DNA from 2 places in the Paenibacillus sp. AN1007 genome. Region 2 is predicted to be linked to the other one. Evidence: riboswitches for the same ligand, from Rfam matches in the RefSeq annotation. Region 2 holds a riboswitch; the other holds the start of a gene.
The links. A riboswitch is a leader RNA that binds a small molecule or an ion and turns the genes downstream of it on or off. The one in region 2 is predicted to bind cyclic di-AMP.
Positions count from the first base shown of each region.

Region 1: another riboswitch for cyclic di-AMP. It lies ahead of ABXS70_RS15870 (C40 family peptidase); the one in region 2 lies ahead of ABXS70_RS25635 (C40 family peptidase).

Region 1 is NZ_CP159992.1:3,593,697-3,599,541, forward strand. Features, by position in the region: gene ABXS70_RS15855 (carbohydrate-binding protein) at 82-1,761, shown strand; tRNA gene ABXS70_RS15860 (tRNA-Leu) at 1,974-2,058, opposite strand; gene pelA (pectate lyase) at 2,258-3,211, opposite strand; cyclic di-AMP (ydaO/yuaA leader) riboswitch at 3,612-3,743, shown strand; gene ABXS70_RS15870 (C40 family peptidase) at 3,749-4,213, shown strand; gene ABXS70_RS15875 (carboxymuconolactone decarboxylase family protein) at 4,304-4,633, opposite strand; gene ABXS70_RS15880 (hypothetical protein) at 4,747-4,965, opposite strand; gene ABXS70_RS15885 (hypothetical protein) at 5,085-5,414, opposite strand; gene ABXS70_RS15890 (xanthine phosphoribosyltransferase) at 5,513-5,845, opposite strand, start outside.
Region 2 is NZ_CP159992.1:5,692,325-5,698,169, forward strand. Features, by position in the region: partial or broken gene ABXS70_RS25615 (PBP1A family penicillin-binding protein) at 1-323, shown strand, start outside; gene ABXS70_RS25620 (YwhD family protein) at 516-1,019, opposite strand; gene ABXS70_RS25625 (M1 family metallopeptidase) at 1,121-3,112, shown strand; gene ABXS70_RS25630 (hypothetical protein) at 3,123-3,968, shown strand; cyclic di-AMP (ydaO/yuaA leader) riboswitch at 4,231-4,368, shown strand; gene ABXS70_RS25635 (C40 family peptidase) at 4,387-4,842, shown strand; gene ABXS70_RS25640 (GNAT family protein) at 5,202-5,699, shown strand.

The DNA of each region.
Region 1 (5,845 bases), 2.1 Mb from region 2:
TGCTGCCAAGCGGGCATTTTTATGTTTTTCTTGATCAGCTGTTGATGCAGTACTCAATCCGAGGGAGGGTAAAGTATGAAGATGAGATTGAAATGGAAAAAGTCAGTTAATATTTTGCTTGCCTGTTTAACCGCATTACCCCTGATGTTGACGCCGACGAACGTATCTGCAGCCAGTGATGCCAACATCAACTTGGCTTCAGAAAAGCAGCTCATCAAAGGTTTTGGCGGTATAAATCATCCAGTCTGGATTGGTGACCTTACACCGGCTCAACGTGAAACCGCTTTCGGAAATGATCAGAACCAGCTTGGGTTCTCTATTCTCCGAATCTCCGTCGATCCGAACCCCAATAACTGGGCTCTAGAAGTCCCAACAGCCAAGCGCGCAATCGAGAAAGGTGCGATTGTATTTGCATCACCTTGGAATCCTCCGAGCAGCATGGTGGAAACTTTCAATCGCAACGGCGATACCAATGCCAAGAGACTGAGATATGACAAATACGGTGCGTATGCTCAGCATTTGAATGACTTTGTAACCTTTATGAAAAATAACGGCGTGAACCTGTACGCGATCTCCGTGCAGAACGAGCCGGATTACGCTCACGACTGGACGTGGTGGACCCCGCAGGAAATCCTTCGTTTTATGAAGGAAAATGCAGGCAGTATTCAAGGTACCAAAGTTATGGCCCCTGAATCTTTCCAATACTTGAAAAATATATCTGACCCTATCCTGAATGATCCGCAGGCACTCGCCAATATGGACATCTTGGGAGCTCATACGTATGGAACGCAGTTCAAAGATTTCCCATACCCGCTCTTTAAGCAAAAAGGAGCCGGTAAAGAGCTGTGGATGACAGAAGTCTATTATCCAAACAGTGACAACAACTCCGCTGACCGCTGGCCAGAAGCGTTGGACGTATCGTACCATATGCACAATGCAATGGTTGAAGGCGACTTCCAAGCTTATGTATGGTGGTATATCCGCAGACAATATAGTCCGATGAAGGAAGATGGAACGATCAGCAAGCGTGGTTATAACATGGCTCATTTCTCCAAATTTGTTCGCCCTGGATATGTCAGAGTAGATGCTTCCAAAAACCCGGATACCAATACCTTTGTATCTGCCTATAAAGGCGATAACAAAGTCGTGATCGTAGCCATCAACCGCGGTACTTCGTCTGCAAACCAACGATTTGTACTGCAGAATGGTAATGCTTCCACCGTTTCTTCATATGTTACGGACAGCAGCCGTAATCTGGCGAGCCTTGCACCGATTAACGTTTCCAATGGCGCATTCACCGCGCAGCTTCCAGCACGGAGTGTGACTACATTTGTTGCTAACCTCACTGGTGGCGGCGGGAATGTAGGCACAGGTACCACTTATGAGGCTGAAACAGGAACAACGCTTACCGATGCAGTGATTGAGAACCTGTACCCAGGTTTCTCCGGTTCCGGTTACGTGAACTTTAACGCGTATACAGGTTCCGCAATTCAATGGAATGAAATCAACAACACGATTACCGGCACTAAAAATGTCAAGTTCCGTTATGCTCTGGAAAGTGGTACAAGAAACCTAGACATTTATGTTAACGGCACCAAAGTAATCAGCAACCAACCCTTTGAGGCAACAGGGAGCTGGTCAACCTGGGGTGAGAAAACCATTCAAGTGCCTATGAATTCAGGTACAAATACCCTTCGAATCGTAACCACAGGTTCAGAAGGACCCAATATTGATAACATCACGGTTACTGCTGCATTATAATCTTCATCCTAATATTGGTCTGCTTCATGCTCTACATCTTTCTATCATGGCAAAAAGTGGCCAAGCCCCGTTTCTGCAGTAGCTCGGATCGATGTGTGAACGAGCATCGCGCAGCTGCAGGACGGGCTCCCCTCATCGAATGACTGGCTTATGACCAAAAAGATTAAAAAAGCTCCTTCAGGACATGTCCTGAAGGAGCTTTTTTAATCTGATGCGGTCGAGAGGACTCGAACCTCCACGGGGGGTTAGCCCACACGGACCTGAACCGTGCGCGTCTGCCAATTCCGCCACGACCGCATATTCTAGTCTCACCAATTATTATCGGCGACAAGAAATAATATATCATGCGAGATCCATTATGTCAACACTTAAAACATCTAACAGGTTCGAACCAGATCTTAAGATCTGGTTCGAACCTGTTAGACTCTTCTTATACTCTTCCTTCAGAATGTAAATTCAATAAAACAAGCTTAAGAAGATTCCAAAAAACAGGTTACTACAGCTTGGAAGGCCAGCTGCCATACCAAGCATAACCTCCTCTTCTTTCCTTCTCGATCTCACTCAGCTTATATTTCACAATCCCGTCACGACCAACAAAAATAGGTCTGTCCGTACCAAGCTCATAGAAACGAGCCCAGATTGGTGAAGCGCTGGAATCCGCAATAATCCGGCTGTCTCCGTTCCCTCTCTCATATCGGTATCCTGTAATCTTCACTTTGTTAAACCAGGCTTCAGCGCCTTTAATGGATGCCGTTATTCTGGCATTGGGTGGTCTTGTCTTCAGAAACTTGACGATGTTTACACTCTCAGCAGCCGTTAGCGAAGGCACTTCGTAACTTCTTCCGCCTGCTGGTCTCAGCGTACTGGAATCATGCTGCTGACCCCAAACCGTCAATTTCCCGCCGGATGACACCTGCGTGTTCAAAATGGCGTCAACCCCTTTAGATACCGCATTTTTACTGCGATTCGCAAGTGAAGTATCGATAAAAGAAAAGTCCCCTTTCCGGCCTGCAACTTCATCGAGCATGAACATCACATTAATCATCGCGTCATCATTGTAAGTAATATGCTTATGATAGCCGGAGCTTTGATAGATTTGCGGCCAGCCGCCGTTGGAATACTGCATGTTAAGCAAAAAATTTATGCCCTTAATGGCTGCAGCCGAGTAACGCGGATCTTTATTTTTCTTGAATTCCTTCGCAAGTCTTCTAATCTCGGAGTATGTAGCTTTATTATCGATCGTTGATTTGGCCCATTCACCTGATGTCTGACCGTAATCTTTTCTCCAACCTCCGTCCGGGCGCTGATTTTTCAAAATATCAGACAAACTTGCGGTTGTGCCTGATGCATCAGCTGCGGATACGGATGCTGCAGGAAGAACGACCATTCCTGCTGTGGAAAAAACCATGGAACATGCGAGTACAAACGTCATCCACTTTTTGGCTTTCACAAAACATCACACTCCCAATTCATAAATTTTCCGTGCATTCTGGCTTACAACGGAATTATAAATCCCATTGTAAGCAATTTAAATACAAAATTTGTATGTATTTAATAAACTCATCATATGCAGCATCTCTTTCTTTGTCAATGTATGCGGCAGCATACGCTTATTAACTTCATTTCACCGGAACGGAATATTGCTTTTAACTCTTGACAAACTTGTTTATTATCCATTCTTACACCGATGAAACATTAATGACTATTTTGTAATCTTTAGTAGTCTGTTTTAAACATAATTCCGACTAAATTCGATAATTCCGCTAACATTGAGCCGCAAAGAAGACGTTAAAACAGGTTTGACAATTACGCATTTATGCAATATAGTTTCAAATAGTTACAAAAACTTAATTATTCATTTGCCGAGTTTCAGGATTGAAAACGGGGGAACCATTTTGGGTGAATTATTCTTATACATAGGAAATATAGGGAACCTTCTACCGAACCCTTAGCTAACTCCGTAGGCATCGAAGGGAGAACATTGATTTTGAAAAAACTGATTATCTCCATTTTTGGAGCTGCTGTACTATTTACATCTGGGGCAACAACCACTGAGGCAAGCACAATAAATACCGTAGTTAACAATATGACAGGCATCCCGTACAAATGGGGCGGCACAACGATGGCCGGTTTCGATTGTTCCGGGTTTATGAGATATCTTTTTAATAAATACAGCATTGAACTGCCGCGCACGTCACAGCAGCAGGCCAAAGCGGGGACACCCGTTTCCAAAGCAGGAATTCGCACAGGCGATCTGGTATTTTTTAACACAACCGGCAGAGGGATTTCACATACAGGGGTATACATTGGCGGAGGTCAATTCGCACATGCTTCCAGCAGCAAAGGTGTCAGCATCACCAAGCTCTCGAACCCTTATTTCAATGATCGTTATGTGACGGCAAGACGGGTAACAGGTCAGTTTATGTACAACAAAATGATCGGAAAATTATAAGATCACCCTATTCTGCAATACAAAAAAGGAGACACCGGTTCATTCCGGAGTCTCCTTTTCTTTTCCTTGTAAAGGGATCAAACGAACGAACTAATGCAGGGCCTTCTGCACCCGCATTGCTCCTTGTGACAAGGCATGACCGCCCCCTACAGCTCCAGCGACAGCTACAGTCTCCATAATCTCCTGATCCGTCGCTCCCTTGGAACGAGCCTCTTCTACATGATAGAACGTGCACACTTCATTATTGGCAAACAAACCGATGCCCAGTGCAATCAGCTGCTTTGTTTTGGCATCGAGCACACCGGGCTGAAAACACTCCCCCGTAAACTCGTGGTACGATTTCACCACGTCTGGGAGTACATCGCTTAAAGCGCCAATCTGATCCTTATAAGCATGAACTTTATCATTCATTAATGTCATGGCTTGCAGCACATCCTTTCGGCTGTAAATACAGCGAATTTTTCCACTGTACCTATGTTCTCTCGACTATGCCGCAATTATGCCATTCCACGATGGTAAATCCAAACATTTAATCATTCGCTCAGAACACTTTGGCGAGGTTCACTGAACAACTGGTAACGATAACGGCGATCCAGCTTCACCACACGGCGGTTCTGACGACGAATCAGCACCTGCTCATCATCCCAGGCAACGACGATGCCTGTCACATCATTCGACTCCAGTTCATCTCGCACAACTCTTACTTTCTCCCCTGATAAACGCAGGGCATCCAACTCTGTATCACTAATCATGTCCAGAACTCCTATATTCAAATTACCTTACAAAAAGAGACCTAAATGAAAAGTCATTTAGGTCTCACGTGACTGTATTGGACTGTCATGTCATTCGAAGAAAATGTCCCGACTGAGAGTTACCGCTGCGCGTGCTCTTTGCTGTCGTTCTTCTCGAACCAAAAATCTAGCACTTTGGCGGACATCACACGTTCTTCAAGGTACTCCACTTGGTGCGGTGTAAATTGTTCTTTCCAAGAGAAGGACAACTCTTCACACAAGCCTACAATCGTCAGTAATTCTGACCAGGCAACATAGCGTTTGTACCAGAAAAATTGAGGATGTTCAATCATATAGGGATAAAGGTCATCGAATTCCGTATGTTTACAATCCAGGGCACGTTCAAAATGAACTTTCGATTCCGCCAGCTTATCAATAAAAAATTGTTCCGTTGCCGGTTGGTTCCCCATGGTGCTGCCTCCTCTCCCTAACATACCCCCATTATAAAGGAAATCTACGGCCATGCAAAGCCATAGTTCAAAAATTAGGTCCTATTTTCTTCAAAAAGTCACATTTCATTATCGTCGAACTGCACCGTGCCATTGTTCAGCGAACGAATGCGTACAAGTGCTTCCACCGGAATGCCCTGCTCCCGAATCGTACGTGCACCAGCCTGGAAGCACTTCTCAACCACAACACCGAATCCAACCAGTTCCGCGCCAGAACGCTCGATAATCTTGATGACACCGCGGGCAGCGTCTCCATTGGCAATAATATCATCAATGAACAAAATACGGTCATTCTCATGAATGTATTCGCGAGATACCATGATGTCCGTTACGATTCCTTTCGTAAAGGATGGTACACGTTCGCAGTAGGCGTCAGGATCGGCCAGAAGCGT
Region 2 (5,845 bases):
ATGGCCGTCGTGCGGCCCCAATCTTCGCCCAATTTACGGAACAGGCTTTGGCAAGCGTACCGCCCAAAATTTTCAACGTTCCTGATCAGGTCGTCAGTGTCTATATCAACCCGGAAACCGGCAAGCTTGCAGGTAACGGCTGTGAGGAAAAGCGGCTGGAAGTGTTTATTGAGGGTACGGAACCTACAGAGGTATGTCGGGGTAAAATGGAACTACCAGATTCCACACAGGACGAAAAGGCACGTAAGGTTGAAAATCAGAAAGGAATACAGGAACAAAAACATTCCTGGTGGAGTGACTTCAAACGCTGGTGGGTAGAGTGACGCAATTCCGCAATGACTTGATTGCGTCATGGACTTCTCAGCCTGCAGTTTCCAATCGCGGTAATAGAACATTTCATAAATATACAGCCAGATGAATAGGACTGGACTGAATAACAGCAAGCATAGTTACAGCAAGCAAAACAAGCCCCGAGATCAGAAGTTCTGATCCGGGGCCTGTTCTTTTTTTGCACCTTAAGCGAGTGCTTCTTTCAACTCATCCGGTGAAGCATTCCACCACTCTTCATTATGAGAGATCAGAAGTGTCTTCAGCGCTGCTTTCTCTTCCGCTCCCAGTTCATCCAGCATAAACCGACGTTTCAATGCATAATCCATCCGGTTCACGTGATCCGCGAGAAGCTTCCAGCCGCGTTTGGCCTCTGTATCGATCCACATCTCACACGCCGTCGCTCCACCGTACAGCTGCCCTTGCTCCGTACGATCCACAGCTACCCACACCAGCCACACTTGACGTCCGTTGGGAACATCTTCTCGATTCGTCGAAAATTTGATGCCGCGCTCCACCTTACTCTTTGCGTGCATTGCACCGACGTCAATCTTGGCTTCACCCTGGTCAATGATGACCGGAGAAAGGTTGTTCAGATCAATAGAACCTGCGCCGAAGCCTTTGTGTTTACTTTTGGCACTCACGATATTCAAGGCAATCTGTTTCTTGCCGTTTTGCTCATTTTGGTCCATGTTTATAGCCTCCAAGAGTTGATACAAATATTTTAACTAATAATCGGCCCATTGCAAACATATACATGCTGTAGATGCTTGTCAACGGGAGGTATTTATCGATGATTCCACGACGCGCCAAGAGCTGGCTCACCGCATCCCTGGCCCTGTGTTTGCTTGCCGGAGGGATATGGATCATGCTCGGTTACAATCGTTCCACTTCATCTGAACTGCCCATACTCGCTCCGGAATCGGGCAAGCCCCACCTTAAAGCTCCAACCCCTGCCCCCCCGGAGAGCGTGCAGTCTCCTACAGCCGAGGTGTACAGCAATCGGGTAGTGGAATACCACATGGATGTAAAGCTGACCGAGGGGAACACACTGCAGGGCACACAGGCGATCACCTGGATCCATCCGGGGAAGAAAACAGTGAACGAGCTTTATTTTCATATGTACCCTAATGCATTCTCCTCTGCAGATAGCACATTTATGAAGGAATCCGGCGGTAAGCTTCGGGGCGATGTCATGCCGGTAGATGGCTATGGCTCCATGAAGTTTGTTGATATGCAGACAGAGGACGGGCTTTCTCTGCTGCACCGGATGCAGTATGTACAGCCGGATGACGGGAACATCAAAGATAAAACACTGATTAAAGTGCGGCTGCCGAAACCCGTAAAAGGCGGGGAAAGCATTACAATCCGCACAATGTTCGAAGTGGAGCTGCCGAAAATTTTCGCCCGGATGGGCAAAACCAATGATTTTGTTATGGCAGGTCAGTGGTTCCCTAAACTCAGCGCCTACGAACCTGCAGGAAGAAGAGGCCGTACAGCAGAAGGCTGGAACCTGCATCAGTATCATGGCAATTCCGAGTTCTATTCCGACTTTGGCATCTATAGTGTTCGTATTCGGGTACCCGAAACATACAAAGTAGCCGCAACCGGATTCCCAACCCAACAGGCTGTTCTGAAAAATGGGGAGAAGGTGTACCAGTTCTATGCCGATGATGTACATGATTTCGCTTGGGCAGCCTCACCTGATTTTGTATATGCAGAGGAGCCCTTCTCAGCTCCTAACGTGCCGGGTGTGCGCATCAAGCTTTATCTCGACCCGGCACACCAGGATCTGAAGGAACGTTATCTCTTTGCCGCCAAAGCCGCATTATCCAATTACAGCAAGTGGTTCGGACCTTATCCATATGCCACCTTATCTATTGTAGTCCCGCCTAAAGCGGCAAATGGCGCTGGGGGAATGGAGTATCCAACCTTAATTACGGCCTTCGGAGCCGATGATACAACCCCAGGTTACGATCTGGAGCGAACGGTGGTGCATGAAATCGGGCATCAATACTTCTACGGCATGGTTGCGAGCAATGAATTTGAGGAGGCCTGGCTGGATGAGGGATTCACCTCATACGCAGAAGACAAACTGATGGAACAGGAATACGGGCTAATCCCGAACCTGCCTGTACAATCCGGGCTGATCACATCTCCCGCTCCATTAACACAGCCCTCCTGGAAGTTTGACTCACAGCAGCAGTATGCATCCAACGTATATACCCGGGGGAAGCTCGTACTGCTTGGCATCGAGCAGCAGGTCGGAGCCAAACAAATGGAACGCATCCTTTCAACCTATGTTAAGAAATATCGCTTCAAACATCCGGCAACGGCCGATTTTCAAAAGGTAGTCGAACAAGTTACCCGGGCCTCTTGGGCTGATTACTTTGACCAATACGTTTACAACGACGGCATGGCTGACTTTGCCGTGGAGAGGATCAAGGTTATTCCTGCGGAAAAGGATGGGGAAACCTTGTACGAATCCTCAATTACAGTTGTCAAAAAAGGAAGTGACTTTCCGAAGGTTCCTGTTCGGATCGCTTTTGAGGATGGACATACCGTAACCAAGCAATGGGACGGCAAGGAGGATCGCATTACCTATAAACTCACGTATACCTCTCCCGTCTCCTGGGCGATGACCGATCCCTTATATGACATCGTGCTGGAGAACCGCCATATGAACAATTTCCTGAGAACTAAACTGGACGAGCAAGTCCAGTCCCGCTGGAATATGAGTGCTGCGAAACTAATTGAAGCTGTATTCGGAGGTCTGTCATGGTGAGGTGGAGACGGTGAAAGCAAAAATTCGCGAAGGCTGGTTTCTCGTCCGTCAGCATATGTTCATTGCTGCAATTTTATTTCTCTATCAGCTTGTATGGGGCTATTTTATCTACCGGTTGGTTCAGTCGGCAGTTGTTCCTCTCCTGCTTCGTTATCCGACCGAGGATGCTGGAGAGCTGAGCACGCTTTTGTTCAAAATGGAGAGCCAGCTGCGTCTGTCCGGCCCTGAGGTCCAGCGCTATCTCTGGATTCTGGGAGGGATGCTGCTGCTTCGCCTGCTGGTCAGCCCTCTTATTCAGGCAGGCCTGCTCTATTCCCTGCAGCATTTCAATGCCGCAGAAGAACGTATTCCGTTCATTCGCGGCATCCAGAAATTGTGGAAATCGATGTTGCTGCTGCACCTCATTCGCACAATACTTATGCTGCTTCCCGCTTACTGGCTCATACCTAAACTGTATTCAATCTTCATGGACAGTTTCCATTCTATTCATCTACTGCTGCCCGGCATCCCATATGCTGCAGGATGGATCATCTACGGATGGATTGTGCACCATATGATGCTCTATATGCAGTTCGGTATCTCTGCTCCGGGAGAAGAAGGAAGTCTTCACGGAATGCTCAAAGGGCTCTGGATTGCTTTAACCCGCATCTTCACAGTCATTGGCATCATCCTGATACTCGGAATGGTGCACTTATTCATCTTTGGTGTATTCACATCTGCCTCATGGTTCTTGACCGGACTTACCGGACTGATTCTACAGCAGACATATCCGCTTGCCAGAAGCCTGCTCAGCATGTGGAAAGTATGTGCCCATTTCCGCTTATGGCAGTCCACATCGTCCCCTAATACTGACTAGATCATTTAAAAATTGTTACCATCTCATGTTAAACAATTCATCCATTGTGATGTGTAAATACGCAAACCTCGACCTTCCCCCGTCAAAGGTCGAGGTTTTTTTTGCTAATTTTACTGCTAAACGTTGCCAAAGCACCACTCCTCTGGTACAATAATCGCAGTGAGTTTTTAGTAACAACTTTGTAATCTTTAAATCCTTATTTGTAACAACTTTAAATCTAAACTTTAAAATTAAATTTTCTTTTCGTTTTTTTACAGGTGCACAACTAGCAGAGCCAAATTCCTTGCACCTGGGAAGCGGGGGAACCAGTTATGGGTGAATTGATCTTGATACAGAGGGATCATAGGGGACCTTCAACCGAATCCTTAAGCTAACCTCGCAGGCATTGGAAGGGGTATATCACTTGTTTAAGAAGAAATTGACCGCAGCAGTACTTAGCCTCACATTTGCATTATCACTTGGTGCAGGCAGCGCATTTGCAGATTCTAAGATGGATAAAGTCATCGATTCAGCAATGGGAACTACATACAAAAGCGGAGGCACAACGCTTGACGGTTTTGACTGCTCCGGTTTCACACGGTATGTATTCGACAAACTAGGTATTGATTTGGCTCGCCAATCCAGCTCTCAATATGACATGGGTGATTCCGTATCCCGCATGGAGATGAGACCTGGCGATCTGGTATTCTTCAACACAACAGGTAAGGGCGTATCTCATGTAGGTATTTTCGTAGGAGATGGCAAGTTTGCGCACTCTTCTTCTTCCAAAGGTGTAACCATCAGCTCTCTTAGCGAGAACTACTGGGCTAACCGCTACATTGGCGCTAAACGGATTATGAGCACGGACACTTATGAGTCACTGGCCCTTGAGTAGGGACAAGCTGTAATCAACATGATGTTGGAACCATTAACTATACTGTAACGAAGTAGAAGCATAAACAGAACCGCCCGGTACATTCTCCGCAGGAATGTATCCGGCGGTTTTTTTGTACTTCTATCCCCCTGCAGCTGCTGCTCACATCCATCATTACATGTATGCGAACCATCAGGGTTCATTTTACTTCGTTTGTCCGTGCCCTTATGATGTTTTTACCCATCCCGTTATAATATAAACGGAATGAGCCGGACTTTTGTTTCATTTTTTTTCTGAAAATTGAAAACTTGCCAAATGAACAGCTCTTTTGTAGAGTGAACAAAGAACGGGTAACGGAAGAGAGGAGCACACACTGTTATATGAAGAATGAAGCCCCTTTGACGTTTCGTGTTGTACCGATGCAGGAAGAACACGCAGCACTTATATGCAGCTGGCAGTATGATCCGCCATACAATATTTACAGCTGGCTGCCTTGGGATCAGATGAAAGCACTGGAAGTCGAATTTGGAGATGCACGGCTGCGTCATGAGCAGTATGCGATTATCCTGGATCAACAGGATCAGGTCTATGGGTTTGCTCAATATTTTCCGCTTCAGGGTGTGACACGGATTGGCCTCGGAATGCGTCCGGAGAAGTGCGGTCAAGGACAGGGAAAAGCCTTTGTTACAGCTATCGTTCAAGAAGCCATTCGCCGTAATCCTTCTAACGAGATCGATCTTGAAGTACTTACCTGGAACAATCGCGCCATTCAGGTATATCTGAAATGCGGATTTGTCATCCAGGATACATATGAACGTCAAACCCCGACCGGCCTGATGCCCTTCCACTGCATGGTCTACGAGGGTCCGAGAGAGTAAATTGCAGATAAAATGGTCTCATTTTGTCTCTCTTTTGTGATTAGTTCAAAAAATTACCACAAAATGCTATGATGTAACGACAGCTTCCGTTATAATGATAGGGATAGTTTGGGTTAGATGATCTTTCATTCTGGAGGGGACACAAG